DNA from 3 places in the Rhizobium sp. T1470 genome. Region 3 is predicted to be linked to each of the others. Evidence: riboswitches for the same ligand, from Rfam matches in the RefSeq annotation. Region 3 holds a riboswitch; each other region holds the start of a gene.
The links. A riboswitch is a leader RNA that binds a small molecule or an ion and turns the genes downstream of it on or off. The one in region 3 is predicted to bind cobalamin.
Positions count from the first base shown of each region.

Region 1: it holds a riboswitch for cobalamin, as region 3 does, so the genes downstream of both, bluB (5,6-dimethylbenzimidazole synthase) here and cobU (bifunctional adenosylcobinamide kinase/adenosylcobinamide-phosphate guanylyltransferase) in region 3, are expected to answer to the same signal.
Region 2: it holds a riboswitch for cobalamin, as region 3 does, so the genes downstream of both, nrdH (glutaredoxin-like protein NrdH) here and cobU (bifunctional adenosylcobinamide kinase/adenosylcobinamide-phosphate guanylyltransferase) in region 3, are expected to answer to the same signal.

Region 1 covers NZ_CP148091.1:2,518,525-2,523,742, reverse strand. Annotated here, with positions in the region: gene WGT02_RS12745 (LTA synthase family protein) at 1-307, opposite strand, end outside; gene WGT02_RS12740 (TolB family protein) at 513-1,346, shown strand; cobalamin riboswitch at 1,372-1,554, shown strand; gene bluB (5,6-dimethylbenzimidazole synthase) at 1,595-2,284, shown strand; gene WGT02_RS12730 (DUF2865 domain-containing protein) at 2,291-3,376, opposite strand; gene WGT02_RS12725 (NADP-dependent malic enzyme) at 3,508-5,218, opposite strand, start outside.
Region 2 covers NZ_CP148091.1:4,022,834-4,028,051, forward strand. Annotated here, with positions in the region: partial or broken gene nrdE (class 1b ribonucleoside-diphosphate reductase subunit alpha) at 1-1,377, opposite strand, end outside; gene nrdI (class Ib ribonucleoside-diphosphate reductase assembly flavoprotein NrdI) at 1,437-1,832, opposite strand; gene nrdH (glutaredoxin-like protein NrdH) at 1,844-2,065, opposite strand; cobalamin riboswitch at 2,320-2,545, opposite strand; partial or broken gene WGT02_RS20170 (TlpA family protein disulfide reductase) at 2,706-2,823, opposite strand; partial or broken gene WGT02_RS20175 (3-hydroxyacyl-CoA dehydrogenase family protein) at 2,809-2,973, shown strand; gene WGT02_RS20180 (hypothetical protein) at 3,035-3,565, opposite strand; gene WGT02_RS20185 (TlpA disulfide reductase family protein) at 3,818-4,480, opposite strand; gene argH (argininosuccinate lyase) at 4,522-5,218, shown strand, end outside.
Region 3 covers NZ_CP148091.1:2,653,546-2,658,763, forward strand. Annotated here, with positions in the region: gene cobN (cobaltochelatase subunit CobN) at 1-1,626, opposite strand, end outside; gene cobW (cobalamin biosynthesis protein CobW) at 1,636-2,685, opposite strand; gene cobU (bifunctional adenosylcobinamide kinase/adenosylcobinamide-phosphate guanylyltransferase) at 2,691-3,215, opposite strand; cobalamin riboswitch at 3,341-3,738, opposite strand; gene WGT02_RS13430 (chloride channel protein) at 3,986-5,218, shown strand, end outside.

The DNA.
Region 1 (5,218 bases), 140 kb from region 3:
GCGGCAGAACGATCAACGCCGAAATGAATCGTCTTCCCAGGGCAGCGTCCAGCGAGAGCATCAGGACGGTCAACATCACGACCGTTGTCATGCCGGGGCGTACCGGCGATGTCAGGAATTCGCGCACATCGGCGAACCCATCGCGGGCGATTATTTCGACCGCTACAGTGGCGAAGAGAGCAATCAGGGCCGAAAGGCAAATTCCGAGCGCAGCGCGTAAAGCTGGCGATTGGGCGCTTCCCCTGACACCAGTGGAAAGCGACGCGAAACGCGCTGCCGCTGCGGACCTCATTCCCAACGCGATCAACTAAGAAACTCCAACGTCATAAAAGCTTCATCGAACTGTCACATCTTCGTCATGAACGCTAGATGAACCGTTATGTTTCCCACATTTGTGATCGGTGGATAAAGCGCCGCCGGCGCCGTCCGCGGATGCCCGCTTCGGTTCACTTGCTTGTGCCGAGCGGCGAGCCGTCGTAGGTCTGACGAGTTCGATGTCAGGAGGATTCAGATTGAGAAGTTCCATCGAGATCTACAACATCAAAACAGGCCAGGCGCGCGTTGTCTGGCAAACCACGCAACTGGTGGAAGCGCCAAACTTTTCGCCGGATGGAGGCTATCTTCTGCTGAACGGTGACGGGCTTCTCTACCGCCTGGTGCTTGACGGTTCGGGCAAGGTCGAGAAAGTCGATACCGGATTTGCCACGGCCTGCAACAACGATCACGGCATCTCGCCTGACGGCCGTCAGATCGTCATTTCCGACAAGACCGAGTTCGGGAAATCGACGATCTATGTACTTCCGGCAGAAGGCGGCGCGCCGCGTCTGGTGACGCAAAATCAGCCGTCCTATTGGCACGGCTGGTCGCCCGACGGGAAGGATCTCGCCTATTGCGGCATCCGCGACGACCTATTCGACATCTACACGATTTCGGTAGACGGCGGCGACGAGAAGCGGTTGACACGCGGCGAGGGGCGCAACGACGGGCCAGATTATTCGGCCGACGGCCAGTGGATCTACTTCAATTCCAGCCGCACGGGCCTCATGCAGATCTGGCGCATTCATCCGGATGGGACCGGCCTCGAACAGATCACCAGCGACAACTACGGCAATTGGTTTGCTCATCCGTCGCCCAACAACGATAAGGTCCTGATCCTCTCCTACGACCCCGACGTCTTCGACCACCCTCGCGATCTCGATGTTTGTCTGCGGCTGATGGATATGGATGGCGGCAACCTGACGACGCTCTTCAAACTCTTTGGTGGGCAGGGAACGATCAACGTGCCGAATTGGTCGCCGTCAGGCGATGAGTTCGCCTATGTGCGGTACTACCCGATCTCAGCATGAAGGATTGCATCGACAGATTTTTCGCGGCATAGACCCTCCGTCGGGTGCCCGTCTCAGGCGGGAGAATCGGGAATTCGGTGAAAGACCGAAACGTGCCCAACGCTGTAAGGCTGACGACTGCCGCAACAAGCCACTGGTCCAGTATCGGGAAGGCGCGGCAGCCGGATGACGCCAAGTCAGAAGACCGGCCCGACATCATAGACTGACCCGCGTGGACGGCGGGGCGGTTGTGTTGTTGGGGATTGACGATGCGACCAGACAATTCAGGCTCCCTGTCGGGAGCCGCAGCCTTTTCGGCCGAGGAACGTGACGCCGTATACAGGGCGATATCGACGCGTCGTGACGTACGTTCGGAATTTCTCCCGGACCCCATACCGGATGACGTCATCATCAGGCTTTTGTCGGCTGCGCATCACGCGCCGTCCGTCGGGTTCATGCAGCCTTGGAATTTCATTCTGGTGCGCGATCAGCAGGTGAAGGAGGCGGTCTGGCAGGCGTTCGATTACGCCAACCGCGAGGCCGGCGAGATGTTTCAGGGGGAGCGACAGCAGCTCTACCGGTCGCTGAAGCTGGAGGGCATCCGAGCCGCACCGCTCAGCATTTGCGTCACCTGTGATCCCAATCGCTGCGGCGATGTCGTTCTCGGCCGAACGCACAACCCACGAATGGATTCCTACTCCACGGTCTGCGCCGTGCAAAATCTGTGGCTCGCAGCCCGCGCCGAAGGCGTGGGGGTCGGCTGGGTGAGCATCTTTCACGAGTCCGATATCAAAAGGATTCTCGGCGTTCCAGAGCGGGTCGAGATCGTTGCCTGGCTCTGTGTCGGCTACGTCGATCAACTCTATCAACAGCCGGAGCTGGCGGTCAAAGGATGGCGCCAGCGCCTGCCGCTCGAGGAGCTTGTCTTCATGGATCTTTGGGGCAATTCAGCGGAATGATGCGGCCTACTGTTGCTGCGGCTGGGGGCCTGGCTTTGCCGGGTTCTTGAGGTCGATCGTACCTTGGTCGCCGGCAAGGAACTGCGGGCCGATCTGGCGCACCTTGCTTCCTGCCGGATCATAGGGCCTGTCCGGCACCTGAGGCTGAGGCGCGGCCGGTGCGACGGCATGGCTCTCCATCTCAGGCTTCTTGGTTTCGATCGTTGTGATCGATCCCTGTTGTGGCGGTTCGCTGATCGATTGGTTTTTTCGCATCCGCGCGTAGTAAGCGTTAAGATCGCAACTGCAGGACGATTTTTCGCCGGGCTTGCGGTTCTTGTAAGCGAAAGCATTCGGCATGGCGGTGTAAGGAGCGCCTGTCGTCGCGGAGATCATCTGCGATGTCTCGGTGCTGGAGACGTCATGATAGAAGAGCTCGGTTTCGATGCCGGGACACATCTTCGAGCAGGTGTCGGCATCGCGGGCAAAGTCTTGGGATGTTGCGTTCGAGCTCAACGGAAAGAAGCCGCCGTCACAGCTTCGCACGCATACGGTGTTCAGATGAGAGAGCGGCGACAGGCCCGGGAGACCATAACGGCGCTGGCTTGGATCGCCACCCAAGGGAATGAATGTGTCGTTCCGCAACGCCTGATCTTCGATGCTGGGTGGCGGCGCATATCCTTGGCCGGTGTCAGCGGGCCACTGCGCCTCGTTGCAGTCGTTGTCGTCGAGCGCTGCAAGAAGCTCGTTCCTCATGCGGACATCCTCACTCTGGCCGCGCAGTTCGTCGCGACGCTGCTGCAGATAACGGATGTTGTCGACCATCTTGGCTTCGGCGCGCTCGAGTTCGCCACAGTAGCCGTCATCATCGCCGATCACGACCATGCTGCCGCTCGTGCAGCCGTTTTGGCGCAGATCGCTCCGGAGTTTGCGAAGTTCAAGGTTTTGTTCGGCTATGGCGCTGGCGTATTTGCGCACTTCGGGCGTGCTGCCGATGATCTGCGGCAGGTCGGCGAGGCGGCCGCGCAGGTCGCCACAGATCGCCGGCATCTGGGCATGGGTCGGCCCGGTCAGAGCAAGGGCGGCTGTGAGTGACAAAATCCAGCGCTTCAAGGCATCGTCCCATCGGTGAGCAAATACCAGGGTCATCAGGCGCGGCGTCCTGCCGCGCCTTCATTGCTAGCCCGCTTGTCGCAACAAGCTGCGGTCGGAACCTTAACGCATTTTTTTCAATCTGCCGCAAATCATGCTGGCTGTGAAGCCTCGACGACGGCGAGGGCGGCCATGTTGACCACGCCGCGGGAGGTCACGGAAGGCGCCAGGATGTGCGCCGGCAGTGCCGCGCCAAGCAGGATCGGCCCGACATGCAGTCCATCGATCATCGACTTTACAACGCCCAATGTGATGTTGGCCGCATCGAGGTTCGGGAAGACCAGCAGGTTGGCTTCGTCATGCAGTGTCGTATCGGGCATGACGCGCTTGCGCAGCGCGTCGGAGATTGCGCTTTCGCCGTGCATTTCCCCGTCGACTTCCAGTTCCGGCGCAGCCTCGCGCACCAGCTGAAGCGCAGCGCGCATCTTCGTCGCGCTCTCGGATTCACGCGAACCGAAGTTCGAGTGGGATACGAGGGCAGCACGCGGCGTGATGCCGAAGCGCTTGATTTCCTCTGCGGCGAGTATTGCGGACTCGGCAATCTCTTCGGCGCTCGGATTGAATGTAACGTAGGTGTCGGTGAAGAAAGTAGCACCGCGTTGCGAGATCAGCAGGCTGAGCGCCGAGAAGTCGCAAACGTCTTGCCTCTTGCCGATGATCTGGCGGACATCGCGCAGATGCTTCTCGTAGCGGCCTTCCAGGCCACAGATGAGCGCATCAGCTTCGCCGCGCTTTAGCGCCAAAGCGCCAATGACCGTCGTGTTTGTGCGCACGATCGTGCGGGCCGCTTCCGGAATGACGCCACGCCGTCCGACCAGTGAGAAGTAAAGATCCACGTATTCGCGGAAGCGCGGATCGTCTTCCGGATTGATCACGTCGAAATCTGCAAGCGGGCGGATGCGCAGACCGTAACGCTGCAGGCGGGTTTCGATGACCGATGGGCGGCCGATCAGAATCGGCTCGGCAATGCCTTCTTCGAGCAGGACCTGTGCTGCGCGCAGGACGCGCTCATCCTCGCCTTCGGAGAAGATAACCCGCTTGCGCTCGGCGTTCTTGGCCGCCGCAAAGATCGGTTTCATGATGAAGCCGGAACGGAAGACGAAGCGATTGAGCTGATCGAGATAGGCGTCAAAATCGATGATCGGACGCAACGCGACACCGCTCTCGGCAGCGGCTCTCGCGACTGCCGGGGCAATGCGCAGGATCAGGCGCGGATCGAAGGGCGAGGGGATCAGATAGTTTGGACCGAAGACCGGTGTCTCGCCGGAATAAGCGCGGGCTGCGACATCAGATGGTTCCTCGCGTGCAAGGGCGGCAATGGCGCGCACGGCGGCCATCTTCATTTCTTCGTTGATCGTCACTGCGCCGCAATCCAGCGCCCCGCGGAAAATGTAGGGGAAGCAGAGAACGTTGTTCACCTGGTTCGGGAAGTCGGAACGACCGGTGCAGATCATCGCATCGGGGCGGGCAGCGCGGGCGAGATCGGGCATGATCTCCGGCGTCGGGTTGGCAAGCGCCATGATCAGCGGGTTCTCGGCCATCTGCGCGAGCAGTTCCGGATTCAGCACGCCGGCGGCGGAAAGGCCAAGAAAGACGTCGGCGCCGCCGATGTTTTCGGCGAGCGTGCGCGTGTCGCTCTTCTGGGCATAGACGCTTTTCCACTTGTCCATCAATTCGGCGCGGCCTTCGTAGACGAGGCCTTCGATGTCATGGACCCAGATATTTTCCCGCTTGGCACCCAGCGTGACGAGGAGGTTGAGGCAAGCAAGGGCTGCCGCGCCGGCGCCTGAGGCAACGATTTTG
Region 2 (5,218 bases), 1.4 Mb from region 3:
GCGGGCGAGATAGCCGTGCAGGTTCATCTGGCCGAGGCCGATCGCATGGCTGTCGTCATTGCCCTTCTCGACTGACGGCACCGAGGCGATATGGCTCAGGTCGGAAACGGCGGTCAGCGCGCGGATCGAAGTCTCGATTGTCTTGCCGAAGTCGGTGGAATCCATCGCCGCGGCGATATTGAGCGAGCCGAGGTTGCAGGAGATGTCCTTGCCCATATGCTTGTAGGAGAGATCATTGTTGAACTCGCTCGCCTCGCTCACCTGCAGGATCTCCGAGCAAAGGTTGCTCATCGTGATGCGGCCGGCGACCGGATTGGCGCGGTTCACCGTGTCTTCGAACATGATGTAGGGATAGCCGCTTTCGAACTGGATTTCGGCGATCACCTGGGAGAAGTCGCGCGCCTTGATCTTTTTCTTACGGATACGGCTGTCGGCCACCATCTCGCGGTACCTTTCCGTCACCGAAATCTCGGTGAAAGCCACGCCATAGACCCGCTCCACATCGTAGGGCGAGAAGAGGTACATGTCCTCGTTGTTCTTTGCGAGCTCGAAGGTAATGTCGGGAATGACGACACCGAGCGACAGCGTCTTGATCCGGACCTTCTCATCGGCATTTTCGCGTTTGGTGTCGAGGAAGCGCATAATGTCGGGATGGTGCGCATGGAGGTAGACTGCCCCTGCCCCTTGGCGCGCGCCGAGTTGGTTGGCGTAAGAGAATGAATCTTCCAAAAGCTTCATGACAGGAATGACGCCGGAAGACTGATTCTCGATCTGCTTGATCGGAGCACCTGCTTCCCGCAGGTTCGTCAGAGCAAGTGCAACACCCCCGCCGCGCTTCGACAACTGAAGCGCCGAATTGATGCCTCGCGCGATCGACTCCACGTTGTCCTCGACGCGCAAGAGAAAGCAGGAGACGAGTTCGCCGCGTTGCTTCTTCCCGGCATTGAGGAAGGTCGGCGTCGCGGGCTGAAACCGCCCGGCGATGATCTCATCGACCATATCACGGGCGAGGTTTTCGTTGCCGCAGGCCAGCGTCAGGGCAACCATGCAAATGCGGTCCTCGTAGCGCTCCAAATAGCGCTTTCCGTCGAAGGTCTTCAGCGTATAGCTGGTGTAATACTTGAAAGCCCCGAGGAAGGTTGGGAAGCGGAACTTTTTCGCATAGGCATGGTCGAAGAGTTCGCGCACGAAGTTGAACGAATATTGGTCGAGAACGTCCTGCTCGTAATAACCCTCGGTCACCAGGTAATCGAGCTTTTCCCTGAGGTTATGAAAGAAGACGGTGTTCTGGTTCACATGCTGCAGGAAATACTGCTTGGCCGCCAGCCGATCCTTGTCGAGCTGGATTTTGCCGTCCTCGTCATAGAGGTTCAGCATGGCATTGAGGGCGTGGTAGTCGAGCGCGGCCTCTGATGCCTTCAGAGGTCGATCGAGCGTTAGCGTGTCCAAAATCGTTCCAATCCGCGTCTGACGTTGTCGACATCCGCCGCCGTGCCCAGCAGCTCGAACCTGTAGAGGTACGGCACCTGGCACTTGGCAGAGATGATGTCGCCGGCGATCCCGAAGGTCGCTCCGAAGTTGCTGTTGCCCGCGGCGATGACCCCGCGGATGTTTGAACGGTTTTCCGCGTCGTTGAGGAAGCGGATCACCTCTTTGGGCACGGCCCCCTTGCCGCATTCGCCGCAATAGGTGGGGACGATCAGGACGAAAGGACTGCTAACCGCAAGGTTAGCGTCGCCGCCGATCGGGATGCGTTGGGCCGGCAAACCCAGCTTTGTTACGAAGCGATGAGTGTTTTCCGACCGACTGGAAAAATAGACGATCTCGCCCATCGTCCTTTCCGTCACACCAGCGCGCTGATCTTATCGGGGCGGAACCCGGCCCAATGCTGCTCACCGGCGACGACCACGGGCACCTGGCGATAGCCGAGGCCTTGCACCAGTTCGTAGGCCGCAGAATCGGTGGAAACGTCGATCACGGTGTAATCGATGCCCTGGCGGTCGAGTGCGCGGGTGGTCGCGGTGCACTGGACGCAGGCGGGCTTGCTGTAAACAGTAATGCTCATCAATATATCCTCGTGTATCAGGAAGGCATAAAGGATCGTTCGGACATCCGCCGATGTCCGTGCGACAGGAACTCGAAAATGAAGACAGCTATTGCCGATTGCCGGGCGCGCTAAATGCCCGTCACTCGCGTAGATGCAAATCGAAACTCAAGGACATAAGACTTCACCCCGAAGTGACTCATGCGGGGCATTAGCGGAAGCGAAGATCGCGGCATCGTGCACAATCCAACGCTCTCCATCCGGACACCCCGCCCGTGGACGTTGCTGATCGAGGCAGGTCTCCTGGCTTGCAGGTCATAGCGCTCATTCTCGCCTTCCCGAAATCAAAGACTTCAGTGGCTTTGTCGAACGAACACTCGCCGCTTACAGTTGCGGGGGCAGCTCCGGCATTGCTCGGCCCGTCATGGACGTCGCGCACCTTATTCCCGTCTTAGCTTCCGATCCTTGCGAATCTGAAGAACCTCGAACACTACATATAGTATATGAGGTTAATTTCCCGTCAATGGCTATGTTCACACCAGCCGGTGAAAGTCTGGGAAATCGCAATGCCACTCCGGAGGGGGTGTCGGACGGATCGACCTCGAAAGAAAATTGGAGCGAAGCAGAGTATTCGATCTGCACCGCGTCGCGACGCCTCTTGCGACCCGACCGCGCCCTGATCAGCTGCGTCCTCGCTGTCCCAGGCCGCGGGGCCGTTCATGGCGGAGATCGCCCTTGTCATCGATCAGCAGCGTGACGGACAGGCCAAGGACCGCCCCTGCCGGCTGCTGGTGAAATATGTCGAGGCCGGCTGGCTCGGCCGCAAGTCCGGCCGTGGCTTCTACGACTATCGCGGCGAACCGCCGGTCCCGAGACGCCAATTGATATCGCGGATCCACGAGATGTCGGGTTCCATTCCTGCTATTTGAGGTTGGCCGCTCACACCAGATCGATAAGCTGATGAAGTGACCTGGCAAAAACCATCAACGCCTATACGCCACGGGCGTCGCGCTTTGCCTGTGAAACAGCGCCAGCCTTCCGCAATCTACCTCGCTCCATAGGACGGATGAGATTTTTGCGCTTTGAACGTTCGATCGAGTGCATGCCTGCATGAGCCTGGCGTGCGTTAAATGACGCGTCTTTCTCGCTTTTCGCTTCTTTCTTTCGCGCCAACACGGCTCGCATGTTCTCGACCATCTGAACTTTAGCGAGCATTCTACGCCGACGAGCCTGTTCGGCATTTACACTACGCACGCCCATTGCCAGAACTTCGAGTTTGGCTCTCGTGCCCGTATCCTTGCGCGCTGGCGCCGCCCCTTTGGGTTGCGCCTTGCCTCTCATTTCCCTGCGCTGTCTATTCGCCTCGCTTTGCGCACGATCGCGCCTTTCACGTATTCGCTTGGCGAGGTCCGAGAGATCAGCATCCGGCAGGCCCTGCATCGCCGGATGGTGGGTTTTTTGAACGAGTTGCCATTCGTCCGCCGTTAGCAAACGCTCTGCCTGCTTGCGCGAAATTGCCATCTACGCCTCCTACTCTGTCGCACCAGTAAACTGACTTGCGTTCGATAGGGCTCGCCTGCCCCCTGAGCGAAGCGAGCTAAAGCTTGAAAAGCTTGGGAGACGCCGTCTCCTTCAGTCGGGGTTCGACTTATGCGCCAAGCACGCGACTTCGTCTCGTTCACAATCTAGCGACGCACGGCAAGGTCCGCAATGGGCCTTCAATATCGGTGGTCGTGTGGCGTCTTTCGAGGGAGTATTCTAAGTTGTCGACGCTCACGACCCCACGGCACCCTTGATCAGCGCCTTGGCATCTTCGCTATCCCAGGCCGCCGGCCCGTTCATGGCAGAGATCAAGCAGCCCTTGTCGTCGATCAGCAGCGTGACGGGCAGGCCGAACGCCAGGCCCTGCTTCTTCAGGCTGTTGAACACCTCGATCGTGTTGTCGCGATAGAGCTTGAGCGCATCAACGCCGATCTCGCTCAGGAAAGCCTTCGGTTTTTCATCGTCGCCGGTATCGATGTTGACGGGAACGACCTGGAACCTGTCGCTGCCCAACTCCTTCTCCAGCGCGTTCAGGGCCGGCATTTCCTCGCGGCAGGGCACGCACCACGTCGCCCAGAGATTGAAGAGCACGGTCTTGCCGGCGAAGTTGTCGAGTGTCATCGGTTTGCCGTCGGCGCCCTTGAAGGCGACGGCGGTGAGCTTGCGGTGCTCGTCGGCGGCAACCATTGCTGCGACCTGGCCCTTCAGGAGCGGCGAAATCCTGGCGGCGACGTCCTTTGCCGCCGCGCATTCGCCCGATGCCGTTTGCGCCCCGCCATTGCCAGACCCGGCTTCCCTGATGTAAACCGCTGCCGCACCGGCAATAATGCCTGCGACGGCCGCGATCCCTATCAGCTTGAGGGATGGCAGGCGCAGGGGCGTTCTTGTCGTCATTTCGTTCTCCGAGACACGCGTTCTTCAAGGCAGGCATCTTCATGGCCGACAGCACGGACACCAAATCCTCCAACCAGATGTGGGGCGGACGTTTCGCTTCCGGCCCAGATGCGATCATGGAGGAGATAAATGCCTCGATCGGTTTCGACAAGAAGCTGTTTGCACAAGACATCCGCGGCTCGATCGCCCACGCCACCATGCTCGCCCACCAGGGCATCATTCAGCCCGATGATAAGGACAAGATCGTCGAGGGGCTAAACACGATCCTGTCAGAGATCGAAAGCGGCAATTTCGAATTCTCCCGCCAGCTCGAAGACATTCACATGAATGTCGAGGCACGGCTCGCGACGCTGATCGGCCCGGCCGCCGGCCGCCTGCACACCGCCCGTTCGCGCAACGACCAGGTCGCGCTCGATTTCCGCCTCTGGGTGAAGGAAGAGCTTGAGAAGACCGAGCAGCTGCTGACCAACCTGATCGCCGCCTTCCTCGACCGCGCCGAAGAGCATGCCGAAACCGTCATGCCGGGCTTCACGCATTTGCAGACGGCACAGCCCGTCACCTTCGGCCATCACTGCATGGCCTATGTCGAAATGTTCGGCCGCGACCGCTCGCGCGTACGCCATGCCATCGAGCATCTCGATGAAAGCCCGATCGGCGCGGCGGCGCTGGCCGGCACCGGCTATCCGATCGATCGCCACATGACCGCCAAGGCGCTCGGCTTCCGCGAACCGACCCGCA
Region 3 (5,218 bases):
GTAAAAGGCGAGATAGCCATGCGGCGGCACGAGGTCCGGCGAATGGTAGCTTTCCTTCGGATCGATGTTGTAGCCGCGCGCCGGCTGGATGCCGACGAGCACCTCTCCAAGCCGCAGGAACGGCAGTGCAAAAGCGCCGTCCAGCACATAGCGATCGGTCTCAGGCGCACCCCAGCGCGTGTTGATTTCGTCCTGAATCTTTTTGGGAAGACTTCTGAAGAAGGCATTGTAACGACTCAATGAAAGCACTTCACTTGCAAGCTTCCCATCCGTGCCGGAATTTGTCGGTCCTTCCATCAGGCGCCGGATCAGGGAGTCGCCATCATCCGGCACACCCGCGATTGTGTAACCGGCGGCACGCATTGCCTTCAGCACCTCGACCGTGCCGGCAGGCGTATCCAGCCCGACGCCATTGCCGAGCCTTCCGTCGCGGTTCGGATAGTTCGCCATCACGAGCGCAATGCGCCGGTCGCCGGCGGATGTCGTGCGCAGCTTCGCCCAGTTGGCAGCAAGCTGGGCTGTATAGCGCATTCGCTCGATATCGGGCTCGCTGCCGACGATGTTGGCCTCGACCCTCGCGTCATAGCGGGCCGCCGATTTGAACGAGACCGCACGGGCAAGCACGCGCCCATCAACCTCCGGCAGAGCAACACTCATTCCAAGGTCGCGCGCGGTGAGCCCCTGCGAGGAGGAGGTCCATGCCTGCCGCGACGACGCCGAAAAGATCGCCTGAAGCACAACCGCGTCGTTGGCCTCAAGCACGGTCGGCTCGCGATCCGCACCGGGCGCAGACACTGCAAAGCCAGTCGTGTTGATCACCACCTCGGGTTTGATGGCGTCGAAGACGCTTTCGAGAATGCCCTTCGAGACGGGGTCCTTGAGACTGTAGGCGAACACCGGCAGCGGCCGGATGCGTTCGGCCAGCAGCGTATCGATCAACGCTTCGACCGGTCGCGTCTCGCCGCTCTGCACGAGCGCGCGATAGAAGCTGACTGCCACAACTGGCGAATGCGGCACCTCCTGCGGGAATCGAACCCGCTCGTCGCACGCCGACTTCCACTCCTCGACGCCGACGACGCCCTTGCCCGGCCACCAGATCCCAGCCTTCATCAGCGGCGAAGCCGCCTCGGGCTTTTCCGCGCCTGAGAGCATCGCGCCGGCATAGGAGAGAAACGCATGCGAATTGGCGTCACCTCCTTCGATAAGATAGGCCCAGAGGGCATTTAACTCTTCGAGCGGCACATTCGAAAACGGTGTCAAACCCGCGTCCGGCTTCGAATCTCCCGGCAGTACGGCGATGAGCGCGCCATAGCGCGCTGCCGCCGCATGAAGCGCTTCCAGCGCATAGTGAAAATAGCTGGCACCGCCGAGCGCCCTGACGACGATCAGCTTCGCGTGCCGGGCTGTCCGCTCGATATAGGCATCGACCGACATCGGGTGTTTCAGGCTCATCAGGCTTGCGAGCCGCAGCGAAAAACCGGCGGCCGCACCATCATACGCGGCCGCCATGGCGGCAAGCTCGGTATCGGCGGCCGACAGGAATAGGACATCGCCGGGAGATTGACCGAGATCGATCGCCTCCTCGCCGTCGCTGATCGTTCCCTGTTGTGCCAGGAGCAGATGCATTGGTCTGCCTTATGCCAGCGCTTCGATTGCCGTGCGAACTGCCGCCTCGTCCATGTCGTGCAGGCCGATCACGACCAGGCGGGTGCCGCGTGCTTCGCCGGGCGCCCAGGCGCGATCGAAATAATGGTCCACACGGCTTCCGACCGCCTGCAGCTGCAGGCGCATCGGCTTGCCGGGGACATCGACGAAGCCCTTCAGCCGCAGCACGTCATGTTCGCCAATGACGCCCTTCAGCGCATCCACGAACGTGGCAGGATCGGCAACAGGGCCGAGTTCCACGACGAAGCTATCGAACTCGTCGTGGTCATGCGGTACACCATCCTCGTGCTCGAGCTCATGGTGGGATTTGCGGTTGGCCACGTCATCCTCGGTACCGACCCCGAGCCCGAGCAACACGCTTGCCGGAACCTCGCCGTTGCGCGCCTCGATCATCACGGGCTTGCGGGCGATACGGGACGCGACCTCATCGCGCACGCGACCGAGGCCTGCCGTGTCAAGAAGATCGATCTTGTTGAGCACGATCAGATCGGCGCAGGTGAGCTGATCTTCGAAAAGTTCTTCGATCGGGCTTTCATGATCGAGCGATTCATCCTCCACGCGACGGGCTTCCACGGCACCGTGATCGTCGGCAAAACGGCCGGCCGCCACGGCAGCGCTATCGACAACGGTGATAACGCCGTCGACGGTGACCTGCGTGCGAATGTCAGGCCAATTGAAGGCCGCCACGAGCGGCTGCGGCAGCGCGAGACCGGAGGTTTCGATGACGATGTGGTCGGGGCGCTGTTCGCGCTCCAGAAGCTTGGTCATCGTCGGAATGAAGTCGTCGGCAACCGTGCAGCAGATGCAGCCATTGGTGAGCTCGATGATGTCATCTTCGGTGCAATTCTCGGCGCCGCAGCCCTTGAGCACCTCGCCGTCGACGCCGAGATCGCCGAATTCGTTGATAATCAGCGCGATTTTCTTGCCGTTCGTGTTGGAAAGCAGATTGCGGATCATCGTCGTCTTGCCGGCGCCGAGAAAGCCGGTGATCACGGTCGCCGGGATTTTCTGCTGGTTCATGAAATTCAACCCTTCATCTTCAGCGGCAGACCTGCCGCGATAAAATACACGTCCGCAGCTTCCGCCGCGATCATTTGATGCAGGCGGCCGGCATGATCCCGGAACTCCCGCGCCATGCGGTTTTCCGGAACGATGCCGAGACCGACCTCGTTGGAAACGATGACGAGGCGCGCGCGTGCCGCAGGCACGTAGGCGGCAAGCGAGGCGAACTCCGCCACCATGTCGCGCTCTTCCATCATCAGATTGGTGACCCAAAGCGTCAGGCAATCCACCAGGATCGCCCGTCCTTCGCCATCGATTGCCCGCAGGCATCCGACAAGATCGAGCGGCTCTTCATGGGTGTGCCAGAGATCGCCGCGGTCGGCTTTGTGCGTGTCGATCCGGGAGCGCATTTCCTCATCCCAAGCCCGGCCGGTCGCCACATAGTGGCGCTCCAGGCCGCCCGAAACGACCAGTTGCTCGGCAAAGCGCGATTTTCCCGAGCGCGCACCGCCGAGAACGAAGGTCGTGCCAGATGATATCAGGCTCATGGAAAATACTGTCCCATCTGCGGACGCCTTCCGCACGGAACCGGAACGGCTGCACGCAGCCTTAAAATCTTACTTTCAGCCATGACAACCTCCGTGCTGGCAGCGGGCATCGCCCAGGGATGGGCTTTTTGCCCGGCACGATTGGCAGGTCTCCTGGCTCGCGGGTTTTGGCCGCGATCGGGGCAGACCGGAAACCGGTCGCCCCTGATCGTGCCAGCGGATTTTCCTCGTCTTCCCGGCTGCATTTCATGAAAAGGCGGACGATTCGTAGACTTGAGAGGCGTCCAGCCCCGGTTGATCATGACGCACTGCCAGTGACTTTTCCGTCGCCGCTTCCGCGCCGCCCGCCTGCACTATTGCAGACTGTCAACCACGAGGAACCAACGCCGGACGGAAAACCCTGACCGCTCTACAGTCGCGGGGTCGGCTATGATGACGGCGCCCGGATTGGGTCCACCGCTTCACATTCCCTTTTCATCCGCACCGATTCAACCGGTCCGGAACCATCCGTTATGGAGTCATCGTTAGGCAAGGCCCCTGGCGAAGTCAATCGTAAGCCGTCGTCTCGCAATATGACATTGCATGCCTGAAACCGCGACCAAGACGACCTTCTCTACCAAATTTATCGTCTTTTATCAGTGGCTTACGTCACAAATAATTGTTGCCGGCGCCGGTCTTTTGCCGCAATTGCATCGCAAGCGGGTTGCGCCACTGATTTGCCCGTCCCTTTCTGCACTTGATCGCGCCTACACCTGCCTAGTTTTCCTGTCATGCTCCTAAAAATCAATATCCGCCGTTTCGGTCCGTTTCATACGCTTCTCGATATCGGGCGGATGCGCGCTCTGTTACGGCGCAGCGAAATGGGGATGGTCATCGCCGGCGCGATCGTCGGGGTGATCTCCGGCCTGGCGGTGACGGGCATGAGCCTCGTTTCCCGCGCAATGCACAGGCTGATCTTCGGAATCAGCGACGTCGAGAGGCTGAGCTCCTCCCAGATCGACGACAAGTTCCTGCTGCTGACGGCACCGGTTTGCGGCGGCATCCTGCTCGGTCTTCTGCTGTTCATCCTCGCCAAGACCCGTAAGAAGCCGATGGTCGACCCGATCGAGGCGAACGCATTACATGGCGGACGCCTGTCGCTGACCGACAGCATCCTCGTTGCCGTTCAGAACCTCATTTCGAACGGCTTCGGTGCCTCCGTTGGTTTGGAAGCCGGCTACACGCAGTTGGCAGCCGGTCTGGCCTCGAAGCTTGGCCTGAAGTTGCAGCTTCGCCGATCGGACCTGCGCGTTCTCGTCGGATGCGGCGCGGCCGGTGCGATTGCGGCGGCCTTTAATGCGCCACTGACCGGCGCGTTCTATGCCTTCGAGCTCATCATCGGCACATACACCATCGTCTCGCTGACACCAGTCGTCGTGTCCGCGCTGGTGGCGACCCAGATTGCGCGGCTGCTGGCCGGCAGTGATTTCCTCATCGATGTCGGCGAATTCGGCTCCGTCATGCCGGCCGACTATGTCCCGGCGCTGCTGCTCGGTGCCGTCTGCGCCGGCGTCGGTATTCTCATCATGCAGGGCGTCGCCTCGATCGAGGAACTGGCGCGCAGGAGTTCCATCGCAACACCGCTGCGCCCTGCCCTTGGCGGCATCGTCGTCGGTCTCCTCGCCCTTATCACGCCGCAGATCCTGTCAGCGGGACACGGAGCGCTGCACCTCAATCTCGGGCGCGATCTCGCGATTCCGGTCCTCCTTGGGCTGCTTCTCCTCAAGGCCTTGGCCTCCGCGATCTCGATCGGCTCGGGTTTCAGAGGCGGCCTCTTCTTCGCGTCGCTGTTCATGGGGGCGCTGCTCGGCAAGCTATTTGCCTATTCCGCGCCCTATTTCGCCCACGCGACGCTGACACCCGTTATCTACGCGGTCGTCGGCATGAGTTCGCTCGCAGTCGCCGTTATTGGCGGGCCCCTGACGATGACGTTCCTGGCGCTGGAGATCACGGGCGACTTTCCG